Regions from separate parts of the Lysinibacillus sp. JNUCC 51 genome, predicted to be linked through region 1. Evidence: riboswitches for the same ligand, from Rfam matches in the RefSeq annotation. Region 1 holds a riboswitch; each other region holds the start of a gene.
The links. A riboswitch is a leader RNA that binds a small molecule or an ion and turns the genes downstream of it on or off. The one in region 1 is predicted to bind lysine.

Region 2: another riboswitch for lysine. It lies ahead of JNUCC51_RS18045 (aspartate kinase); the one in region 1 lies ahead of JNUCC51_RS10435 (amino acid permease).
Region 3: another riboswitch for lysine. It lies ahead of JNUCC51_RS24665 (transporter substrate-binding domain-containing protein); the one in region 1 lies ahead of JNUCC51_RS10435 (amino acid permease).

The regions. Positions count from the first base shown of each region.
Region 1 covers NZ_CP065545.1:2,175,728-2,180,023, forward strand. The annotation lists gene JNUCC51_RS10435 (amino acid permease) at 293-1,756, opposite strand; lysine riboswitch at 1,841-2,017, opposite strand; gene JNUCC51_RS10440 (CynX/NimT family MFS transporter) at 2,192-3,400, shown strand; gene JNUCC51_RS10445 (nitric oxide synthase oxygenase) at 3,514-4,296, opposite strand, start outside.
Region 2 covers NZ_CP065545.1:3,739,839-3,744,134, reverse strand. The annotation lists gene JNUCC51_RS18050 (methyl-accepting chemotaxis protein) at 1-925, opposite strand, end outside; gene JNUCC51_RS18045 (aspartate kinase) at 1,053-2,279, opposite strand; lysine riboswitch at 2,503-2,681, opposite strand; gene uvrC (excinuclease ABC subunit UvrC) at 2,990-4,296, opposite strand, start outside.
Region 3 covers NZ_CP065545.1:5,101,222-5,105,517, reverse strand. The annotation lists gene odhB (2-oxoglutarate dehydrogenase complex dihydrolipoyllysine-residue succinyltransferase) at 1-762, shown strand, start outside; lysine riboswitch at 1,254-1,440, shown strand; gene JNUCC51_RS24665 (transporter substrate-binding domain-containing protein) at 1,557-2,423, shown strand; gene JNUCC51_RS24660 (amino acid ABC transporter permease) at 2,613-3,338, shown strand; gene JNUCC51_RS24655 (amino acid ABC transporter ATP-binding protein) at 3,351-4,082, shown strand.

The DNA of each region.
Region 1 (4,296 bases):
TCCGGCTGGGCGTTTTTATCGCTGCCGCTTCGCTTTCGCGCAGAGCAAAGCTTCCTGGGGTGTCCGATGAGCCGCTTCGCCTCGCTCCAGTGTCTTATCTAAGACGCTGATTCCCATGGAGTCACCCAGCCTCCACTCCAATCAACTAATAACCAAAAATATTATCAACTACTTGTGGTTATTGATCTATAATTTACCATATGTAATATCTTTGTTTCATATATCTTTTGCAAAATAGTAAAAAAAGCCGTTCCATAACCATCATTCAATGGATTATAGAACAGCTTTAATATTAGTCTTCCACCTTTAAATCACATTCTTTAAGTGGAAGCATTTTTGTTTTATGCTTGATTTTATAGCCAAGCCATAACAGCAAGAAAAGAGGAATACCGATATACGAGACAAGGACTCCGTACCAATCTACTGTATCACCCATAAAGGCATTGTAGTTTTGTCCAATAACAACAATCATACAAACCGTAAAGGCAAATAGCGGACCGAATGGGAACAGCTTTGCTCTATACGGCAATAATTTCGGATCTAAGCCTTGTGCCTCGAATGCTCGACGGAAGCGGTAATGGCTAAATGCAATACCTAACCAAGCAATGAATCCAGACATTCCTGAGGCATTTAGAAGCCACATGTAGACCACACCATCACCAAAGAATGAAGCTAAAAATGCTAGGGAGCCTACAGCTAAAGTCGCCAGCAATGCGTAAATCGGAATACCTCGACGGCTTAGTTTAGTGAAAAATTTCGGTGCATGTCCATCTACCGCTAATTGCCAAAGCATACGAGAAGATGCGTACAGCCCTGAATTCCCTGCTGACAGCATTGCCGTTAGAATGATAGCATTCATCAATGATGCCGCAAAGGCAATTCCTAAACGGTCGAACACCAGTGTAAATGGTGAAACAGCGATATCTTCAGATAATAAACGTGCGTCTGTAAATGGAATCAACAACCCAATTGCACCGATTGCTAAAATATAGAACAAAAGAATTCGCCAGAAAACAGACTTAACTGCTTTCGGAATATTTTTACCAGGATCATCTGTTTCACCTGCTGTTATTCCAAGTAGCTCTGTCCCTTGGAACGAGAATCCTGCAGCTAAGAAAATACCAAATGTAGCAAGGAATCCACCGTGGAATGGTCCATCACTAATAAAGAAATTCGTAAAGCCTACCGGAGCGTTTCCTCCTAAAATACCAAAAATCATTAAAAAACTGATGATAATAAAAATGATTACAGTTACAACCTTTATCATGGCAAACCAATATTCACTTTCACCATAGCTTTTTACCGATAATAGATTGAACGTTAAAACGACGGCAATAAATAAAACAGTCCAAAGTGCTGATGAGCTATCTGGGAACCAATATTTCATAATTAATGATACAGCAGAAATTTCTGCTGCAATTGTAATTGCCCAGTTGTACCAGTAGTTCCAACCAAGTGCAAAGCCTAGAGCTGGGTCTACAAACTTTGTAGCATAAGTACTAAATGAACCCGATGATGGCATATAGGCTGCCATTTCGCCTAAGCTCGTCATTAAAAAATACACCATGATACCGATTAATGCATAAGCGAGTAGTGCACCTCCAGGTCCTGCTTGTGCAATTGCACCACCACTAGCTAAAAACAATCCAGTACCGATTGTACCGCCTAATGAAATCATTGTAATATGACGGCTTTTTAATTCTTTTTTCAGCTTCGGCGCTTTATGTCCGAGCTGATTGACTTTTATTTCACTCACAATATAGCTTCCTTCCTTTTAAGAGGCAAAAAAATGCCATCACATGAACGTTACTGTGATGGCTAAGTAAATCCTCTGTTCTTTCAAAATGATAGCTCAACACGTTGTCCAAACGTGACAGTTCTGTTCCTTTCGGAGACAGCCCCAGCATGAGGTTTTCAAGTCCCCTCACACTTCGGCAGTATTTCCTTTCAGCTAATTTCTCAAATGCTTGTCATTTCCATTAACATACTCTTAAATACCGCGACCTCTACCTCAATATAAACATGAGGCATTAAATATTAAATTTATGATGGGTATTAGTTTAACATATGACCTATGACATTTCAATAACCAGAGTAATGTTCTGTATTTTGTGAATTTTCAACTATTTTTATTAATGTGATAAAGTGGTATAGTGATTCAATCAAAATTGTTCTAACAGGGGGGATTTATTTGACTACTCATGAACATACCGATACTTATCCTAGCAGGAAAATTAACTGGAAAGGTACAACCTTATTACTAGTTATCGGAGTAATTTGTATTGCCTCGACATTACGGATGCCGCTAACAGTTGTTGGACCTATTACTTCCTTTATTCGTGAAGACCTCGGCATATCCCATGTACTAGCAGGCTTTCTAACGACGATTCCATTGCTAGCATTTGCAATCATTTCACCATTTGCACCAATTGTCGCACGTAAATTCGGACTAGAATTAACATTATTTTTATCGACTATTCTATTAGCGGTAGGGATTGTATTACGCTCCCTTGGCACAACTAGTTTACTTATTTTTGGTACTATGCTAATTGGTATAGCCATTTCATTCGGTAACGTACTAATTCCGGGATTACTTAAATTGAAATTTCCCTATCACGTAGGTTTACTTATGGCATTTTTTACAATGTCGATGAATTTGACAGCTGGACTCGGCGCTGGCATTAGCTATCCTATTGCCAACTCATCACTCGGTTGGCAAGGTGCACTGGCAATCGCACTTGTTCTTGTGGTGTTAACCATCTTAATTTGGATTCCACAGTTGAAATTTAATAAGCCTGAACCGAATGTTGAGACTACGAAAGAACGTATACCATTATGGAAATCACCTGTTACTTGGGCAGTAACAGGGGCTATGGGATTTCAGTCATTATTATTCTACACAACTGCCGCTTGGATTCCTGAAATATATATAGCACAAGGATTAGCTGCAGATCGTGCAGGCTGGATGTTTTCCATCATGCAATTTTCACAAGTTCCAATGGCTTTAGCTGTGCCTATTATCGCTAGTAAAATGACATCTCAACGTCCTCTCGTATTAATGTTTACGGCATTTTACTTAGTTGGCTTTATCGGGGTAGTCATGGAATGGACAAGCCTCGCTGTACTATGGATGGTGCTACTAGGCTTAGCCGGAGGTGCTTCATTCGCATTAGCGATGATGTTCTTTACACTACGTACCCGTACAGCTTTAGAAGCAGCTGATTTATCAGGATTCGCACAATCATTAGGATATTTATTAGCCGCAATCGGTCCAATTTTATTTGGATATTTACATGATTTATTTGGTGGCTGGAATATAGCAGGTTGGTTATTTGTTATCGTAGTATTGATACTTTTCTTATGTTCATTTAGGGCTTCTAAAAATGAATATGTGAATTAAATAAGGTGGCTCATGAGCTTCTTTAAGCGGATGTCTTTTGTACCGAAAGCGTAGCGACAGGTACAGATGTTTGAACACCCGCTGAAAGAAGTTAAAGTGGGCTGCCTTTTTCTCTAATAAGGTGGTTTCTGATAAAAATAATTCGGTGTATTGTAAATATTAACATAGGGCTTATGGAAAATATGAGTCGTAGCTGGTGAAAGAGGTGGAATCAACCACGTCCAATTGCCTGTAACCTTACGATCCGCCGCTGCTTCAGTTTCCTCAAACAATTTAAATTGCTGTGCAGCTGTATGATGATCTACAATGCTCACACCGTCTTCTTTAAAAGAATGTAGTACGGCAATATTCAGCTCGACTAATGCACGATCACGCCATAAAGAAGCCTGTTTAGTTGTATCGAGATTGAAAATTTCTGCTATAGCGGGCAGCATATTATAACGTTCATGATCTGCTAAATTACGTGCCCCGATTTCTGTACCCATATACCAACCATTGAATGGGGCAGCCTCAAAATCAATACCTGCCATTTGGAAACGCATACTCGATATAATCGGCACTGCATACCATTTTAATCCTAGCTTCTCTACTTGAGATGATTCTGGATGACGAATCGGTACCTGTAGTACATACTCGTCAGGAATCCTAAACAATTGCGGCTCCCTTCCGTCCATTTGTACAACAAGTGGAAGGACATCAAATGCCGTTCCCTCTCCTTGCCAACCAAGTGACTCACATAATTTTGTAAACTCAACAGAATGCAAATCACCAATGATTCCAGATTCAGTTTCATAGCCAGCATAACGGATTAGCTGATGATTCCATATACGAACACGCCCTGGTGCAAAAACCGTTATTGTTGGACGAATTTTTCCACCATTTGTTGCATACTTAAT
Region 2 (4,296 bases), 1.6 Mb from region 1:
GCTCTGATGGTTTTCTAATTGTCGGCGCAATAGCTTTTAACATTTCAGATACTTGATTTTGGATTATATCCGAGAAGTCACTAGAATGTGATAATTCCATCGTTGTTTCCGCTAAACGACCTACAGCTATTACATTTTCTTCTGATGCAACTGTTATTTGATGAATGCCATGTGCTGCTTCTTCAATATTTCTACTTGATACAGTCAGATTAGCAATATTGTCCTTCATGATACTTAAAAAGTCAGTTAAATAATGTTCGACTTGTTTAATATTTGTTATTGTATTATGTAATTTCGTATCAATGACTGATCGAATCTTTGTCATTTCTTGCAATGAACCTTTCGAGCTACTGGCTAATTTCCCTACCTCCATCGCGACAACATTAAAGCCCTTTCCATGCTCACCAGCACGCGCGGCTTCAATTGAGGCATTTAAGGATAGTAGTTGTGTCTGATCGGCAATCCCGGTTACACTTTTACCGATATCATCCATTTTAATAATTTCTTCATACAACTGCTCTGTTGACTGAGCTCCTTTGGCCAGCAACTCGTGAACCATTTCACCTTTTGTAATGGAAGATTCCATTTCTTCAACAAGGAGTAACGAATGCTGTTTTATTTCTTGAATGTTTGCATTAACATTTTGCTCAACCGCAAGCATCTCTTCTGTATTTGACGACATTTCTTCACTCATCGCTGAAATATCCCCTACATTCGTTGAGACATTTTGAACCTTTAAAGCCGTTTGAAAATTAATTAACTCCATATGCGCTAGTACAAAGTCTAAAATCGCATTTTTCACATCAATGCTTTCCTGCTGAAGTTCCAATTCCAAAATTCGCTTTTTTAATATTTGTATTTCTAGATCGTTATCTCTCTCAACGATTTCATTCATTGGCTTTTGAAATAAACCGAATAATACCATACAAACTTCCACCTTCCCATTGGTAAAACATGTCACATTTTATTATATAACAATAGAATTGAATAAAATATTAAAATTGATGTGAACAAAAAAAGATGTGCCTCTTACTGACACATCCTCTTCAAAATTATATGTAAAGCGCTTGTTCTAAATTAAATTCATCATGTAATACATTTGCTGCATGGATCATTTCGTCCTGAGGTACAACGACAGACACTTTTATTTCAGACGTACTTACCATTTTTACAGGGATATCTTCACGACGTAGACGATCAAACATTCGAGCAGCTACCCCTGGATGTGATACCATTCCTGATCCAATGATGGAAACCTTTGCTAAACCAATTTCAAAATCAGCAAAACTAAACCCTAGTGATAATTTGCTATCTTCTAAAACACGTAATGCTTCAGCGAACTCTTCTTTTAAAATGGTAAATGATACAGTCGGCTTTAAACCATCAATTATTGCTTGTACGATTATATCGACGTTTATGCGATTTTCTGCAAGTATTGTGAAGATATCCGCTAACGAAGCATTAGAATAAGCATCATAACCAACCGTTAAGCGAATAACGTCTGACTCATAGGCAACACCACGTACAATTAAATTTTTTTCCATTTCAACTTCCTCCTTCAATAAAGTACCTACTGTATCTATTTCGCTCGACCTAATAACAACTGGGATTTGAAACTTTTTTGCTAACTCTACAGCTCTCGGGTGTAAAACTTGAGACCCTAAGTTTGATAGCTCTAGCATCTCATCATAGGAAATCTCTTTTAGCTTCTGTGCTCCAGCAACATGGCTTGGATCAGCTGTGTAGACTCCATCCACATTCGTGTAAATATCTACGCGCTCCGCCTTTAACTTTGCTGCAATTGCTATAGCCGAGGTTTCTGCCCCACCTTTACCAAGCGTCGTAATATTCCGTGAATTATCGATACCCTGTTCCCCCGCAACGATTACAATTTTCCCCTGTTTAAAATGCTTTTCTATTTGACTAGCATCAAGCTCATCAATGCGGGCATTGCTGTACATATCATCTGTTTGAATACCTGCTTGCCAGCCCGTTAATGACACTGCATCATATCCTTCTTCCTGCAAAGCAATTGACACTAACGTACTTGATAAGTGTGATGTTGTTGAAAATAGTGCGTCTAGTTCACGCTTAGATGCATTGTCTGATAAATCACGAGCCATCTTTGCTAATTCTTTAGCCATCCCCCTCATAGATGTAGTGACAACAACAACCTCAAAACCTCTTTCCTTTTCTGCAATCGCCTTTTTCGCAACATTTCGAATGTGTTCTGTTGATGCTAATGCAGCACTACCAAATTTCATCACAATTCTCGCCATCTTTATCATTCTCCTTCGCATTCAATCATTCCACTGATTATGAAGTAGCTATACTTTTGCAGCAAAATCAAAGTGACACTCACTTTCCTTTACTCCATTTTTTAACATCTCCTTTCAGGAAGGGGTAACTGCCCTGAAAAAGTTTGTTTCTAGAAAGCAAAAAAGGCAGCTCTCACATAACGTGAAAGCTGCCTATAACATGTACAATAAAAGTAACTTGCGCATGTGTGATAGCTCTCCGAAACGTTTAGATTCGACAGTCTTACATCTCTTAAATGTAAAACCAGCACAGCATCGGAAACAACGACGCTCCACTTCGGCAAGCTCCCCTTTCATACATTTTCACTGGACTTGTTCGCCCTCGAATATACTACTCTTGAACCTTGCACCTCTATCATCACTTAATAGTGATTGTATATAATTGAACCTTAGTGAAGAAATTTCCATTTTAATATGTAGAAACTACTAAAAAACTAAGGTGCCTATATAACATTGCTATATTGCAGAGCAATGTTATATACACCTTAGCATACGTCTAATTCTTTGACAATGTGTCTTGTTGAAAATCAATTTCGCCTTGGCTTAATTTTTGTTGCTGTCGCTTCGCTTTCGCACAGATAAATTGCCGCGTTCTTAGACTGAGTTCCTCTATTTCAGTAGGTGTTTGTACATCCACCGAAAAGGAATTCCATGTGCATTTCTCACCATCTTTAGAGATGGGAGTCTTCTACGGAATGAAAATAATCATAGATATTGCTAGCTAGATTAGCTGGCATTCCGGCTTCCTGTAATGCCTGCATACTTGCCTCACGAATTTTTTTGACAGAGCCAAAATGTTTGAGTAATTGTTGTTTTCGCTTCGGACCAATGCCTTCTATATTATCGAGGACAGATTGTATAGCATGCTTCTCGTGCTGCTGTCGTAAGAAGGTAATAGCAAAGCGGTGTACTTCATCCTGAATTCGTTGTAGTAAGTAGAATCCATCACTTGTTCGCTTTAACGCAATTACTTCAGGTGGATCACCAAATAGAAGCTGTGACGTATTATGCTTTTCATCTTTTGCTAATCCGGCAATTGGAATGACAAGACCGAGCTCATCCTCTAATACTTCTCGCGCGACTTCCATTTGCCCCTTTCCACCATCAATCAGTACTAAATCTGGTAAAGGTAGACCATCTTTTAAAACGCGTGTGTATCGACGACGTATTACTTCCTGCATTGCCCCGTAATCATCGTGCTTGGCGGCGGTACGTGTTTTGTATTTTCGATACTCCTTCTTTGCAGGTTTTCCATCGATAAATACAACCATTGCAGATACAGCATCTGTCCCATGCATATGACTATTATCGAAAGCCTCAATCCGTAAAGGCGTAGAAATGTTCATAGCTTCACCGAGCGCCTCACATGCTCCTATTGTGCGTTCTTCTTGACGCTCAATAAGCTGGAACTTCGCTGCTACAGCAATTTCAGCATTTTTTGTCGCTAATTCAACTAATTCTTTTTTTTGCCCACGTTTTGGAGTCAGTACCTTAACTTCCAGTAATTCCGTTAAAATTTCTGAATCAATGGTTTGTGGGATAAAAATCTCCTTAGGCTTAATGTGCTCTAGCTTATCGTAAAATCGTCCAACGAACGTTAAAAATTCCTCTTCTGCCTCTTGATAAATCGGGAAAATCGAGACATCTCGCTCAATGAGCTTTCCTTGACGAACAAAGAAAACTTGAACACACATCCAGCCCTTCTCGATGGCATAGCCAAATACATCGCGGTTAGTTGTATCACTTGAGACGATTTTTTGCTTTTGCATGACTGTATCGATATGTGCAATTTGATCACGAAATTCCTTTGCACGCTCAAACTCTAAATTTTCTGCGGCCGCTAGCATTTTTACTTCTAGCTCCTTTTTGACTTCCTCAACCCCACCATTTAAAAACTTTGTCATATCCTCAATCATATCGTGGTAAATTTCAGCATCTATATCCTTGACACAAGGAGCTAGACATTGCCCCATATGAT
Region 3 (4,296 bases), 2.2 Mb from region 1:
GCTCCAGTTGCAGCACCACAAGCAGCTCCAGCAGCACCTAAAGCAGTTGCAGCAGTTGATGAATCACGTGTAACAATTGAAAAAATGAGCCGTCGTCGCCAAACAATTGCAAAACGTTTACTTGAAGTAAAACAATCTACAGCAATGTTAACAACTTTCAACGAAGTAGATATGACAAACGTTATGGCTTTACGTTCTCGTAAAAAAGACCAATTCTTCGAGTCAACTGGCTCAAAACTTGGTTTCATGTCATTCTTCACAAAAGCTGTAGTTGCAGCTCTTAAAAAATACCCATATGTTAACGCACAAATCGTTGGTGATGAAATTCACTTAAACAACTTCTTTGATATCGGTGTAGCTGTATCAACTGAAGAAGGTTTAGTAGTACCAGTTGTACGTGACGCTGACCGCAAAAACTTTGCTGAAATTGAAGATTCAATCGCAGACCTAGCGAAAAAAGCACGCGACAAAAAATTAGGTTTAGCAGATCTTCAAGGTGGCTCATTCACAATTACAAATGGTGGGGTATTCGGTTCATTAATGTCTACACCTATCATGAATGGTACACAAGCTGGTATCCTTGGTATGCATACTATCAAAAAACGTCCAGTTGAAGTGAATGGTGAAGTAGAAATTCGCCCAATGATGTACTTAGCACTATCTTATGACCACCGTATTATCGATGGTAAAGATTCTGTAGGCTTCCTTAAAACTGTTAAAGAACTACTTGAAAACCCAGAAGATTTATTATTAAATTCTTAATTCCTGAATATTTTAAAACCCTGCAAACATTGTTTTGCAGGGTTTTTTGCTTTTCAAAAATTGTTCATCAATACCGAAAGCATATAGTGCAAAAGAAATTAATTTTGTTGAATAACAGCTCCATTTGAATTACTAGTATAGAGTTTTAATGATAAAAATATATGAATTTTCTGAAAAAATACGATCGTTTTTGTAGAACCTTATACAGTTATATAAGTTGATTGGAGTTGAGGGTGGACGACTAATTTGAAATCTGTAACGCCACAAGGAAAGCGCGGTCAGGCGGAACGGAAATAATATCTAGGTAATTGTGAAGGCTAAAAAAACTAAACATCATTTTTAAATTTGTAAAAGTGTAAAATGGATTTAAGAAGTATAATATCCTAATATTGTAATTAGTCAGAAAAGTAATAAAATAATCTTGACGAACATATTAGTTTTATAGTAGTATCTTATTATCAATTAAATATACAAACCTCACATTTATCCTATTGTGAGGTAGAGGCGCGGTATTTATTAGTTTATTGTTGAGTACAAGCAAGCGAAGACGCAATGGAGAAGGAAATACCGCCGAAGTATAAAAGGAGCTCGTACTTTTATGCTGGGTCTGCAGTGAATAACTGCAGGACTGTCCTAGTAAATTATTTTCCAGGTTTACTAGGTTGTGCTATCTCGGAATGATGGAATAATAGTGAGGATTTGGGCAACTGTTAAAAAAGTAAGACCTAAGTTCAGTACTTAGGTCTTTTTTGGTACAGTTGTCTTATTTTTTTTACAGAAAAGGGGAATGTTACATGAAAAGAAAATTGTTGGTATTAATGTTGGCCGTAATGACTGTAATTTTGCTAGCAGCTTGTGGTACTGGTGACAAAAAAGCTACGACGTCATCTAGTAATGAGGGTAGTAAAACGAATACGGATGAAGGTGGCGGCCAATTCCGTATTGGAATGGAGGCAGGCTATGCTCCGTTTAACTGGACGCAGCAAGATGATGCAGATGGGGCAGTGAAAATTGCTGATAATGCAGAATATGCAGGCGGTTATGATGTACAAATGGCTAAAAAAATAGCTGAAGGGTTAGGAAAAGAATTAGTCATCGTAAAATTGGAATGGGATGGGTTAGTACCAGCTCTACAATCAAATAAAATTGATGCAATCATTGCTGGTATGTCACCTACTGAAGAACGTAAGCAAACTATCGACTTCACAGAAAACTACTATACATCTGATTTTGTAATGGTTATTAAAAAAGGTAGTAAATATGAAAAAGCAACATCTATCCAAGATTTCTCTGGAGCAAAAATCACATCACAATTAAATACATCTAACTACACTGTTATTGATCAAATCAAAGGTGTAAAAAAACAAACTGCAATGGATAACTTCCCAGCAATGCGCGTTGCATTAGAAGCTGGAAAAATTGACGGCTATGTAGCAGAACGTCCAGAAGGTATTTCTGCTGAAGCTGCAAATAATAAGTTCACGTACGTGAAATTTGAAAAAGGCTTCGATACAGATATTTCAAATACATCAATTGCAGTTGGTTTACGTAAAGGCGATGCAGACCTTCAAAAGATCAATGAAATCTTAAAAGGTATTTCTGAAGATGAGCGCCAAAAAATTATGGAAGAAGCCATTCACCAACAACCAGCAGCACAATAATTGAATGCACGGACTATTTGCTAGTCCGTGCAATCTCAATACTATCTATACTATCAAAATCTCTCTAAAAATAATAATGTCTTAGCTAAAAGTTTCATAAGATAAAAGAAACAAAAGGCCCAATCAAAATGGTAGATAGCTAAGACGACTGTAACGAACAAACAACACGAGGTTGTTAGGAGGAACATCATGAGTCTTGAATGGATTATTTCTATTGTTGAGAACAACTGGCAAATGTTTTTACGAGGTGCGTATTTTACGTTACTTATTTCAATTAGTAGTACAATTATTGGTGCACTTATCGGATTTTTCATCGGAGTTATGCATACCATCAAGGTTCGTAAAAAAGGTGTAAAGTTCTATAGCTTAAAGCTCATTAATTTTATACTAACATGCTATGTCGAATTCTTCCGTGGTACACCAATGATTGTACAAGCGATGGTTGTATTTTACGGATTAGATATGGCGTTCGGTATTGATATGCACTTTATTACAGCAGGTATTTTAGTTGTTTCGCTAAATACAGGTGCTTATATGGCTGAAATTGTACGTGGTGGTATTGTATCCATTGATAAAGGGCAGTACGAGGCCGCATCGGCAATTGGTATGAATCATTTTCAAATTATGCTACATGTTGTATTACCACAAGTTGCGCGAAATATATTGCCTGCAACTGGTAACCAATTAATTATGAATATTAAAGATACAGCCGTATTAAACGTTATCGGGGTGACAGAATTATACTTCCAAACAAAGTCAATTGCGGGTAATAACTTCCGATATTTCGAATCCTTCTTTATAGCCTGTGTCCTTTATTTCATCATGACATTCACAGCATCAAGAATTTTACTGTATATAGAAAAACGACTGGATGGACCAGATGCCTACCAAAAAGAACAGAAAGAAGCAGTATAGGGGGACGAACAAGTGACAGTTATTAAAATAGAACATTTAAGTAAATCATTTGGTCGTAACCAAGTGTTAAAGGATGTAAATTTTCAAGTAGAAAAGGGCGAGGTTGTCTGCTTAATCGGTTCTTCAGGATCTGGTAAATCAACACTACTACGCTGCATTAATTTACTAGAAACACCGAGTGGCGGTCAAATCATTTACAAAGGTGAAAACATTTTAGACGAAAAACATAATATCCAAGAATACCGTACACATTTAGGTATGGTGTTCCAGCAATTTAACTTATTCAACAATCATGATGTGCTAAAAAATTGTACAGTTGGTCAAATGAAAGTATTAAAGCGTTCAAAGGTAGAAGCAGAGGAAGTTGCTTTACAATATTTGCAAATTGTTGGTATGGATCAATACGTTAATGCGAAGCCGCGACAACTATCTGGCGGTCAAAAACAGCGTGTTGCGATTGCAAGAGCATTGTCTATGAGTCCTGATGTAATGCTGTTTGATGAACCGACGTCAGCACTTGACCCAGAAATGGTTGGTGAAGTGTTGAAGGTAATGCGTCAGCTAGCGGATGCTGGGAATACAATGTTAATTGTTACACATGAAATGGAATTCGCCAAAGAAGTAGCAGATCGCGTCGTATTTATGGACAAAGGTGTAATTGTAGAAGAAGGACCACCATCACAGGTGTTAGTAAACCCTCAGCATGAACGAACACAGGAGTTTTTAAAACGAACATTAAAATAATAAATTTACGTGTACGGTTACAATAACAAAAAAGTGAGCCCAAATTAATGGGCTCACTTATTTTCTTGAATTCCATTCTGCGTATAAAACAAAGCAAATTGCAAATGCAACGGCCAAGATAAAAAACCATTGTGGTACACCACCAAAGCTCATATTAACACCTCGAGTAAAAATTATTATTATTGATATGGTAAAAAAACGATAGTTACGGAAA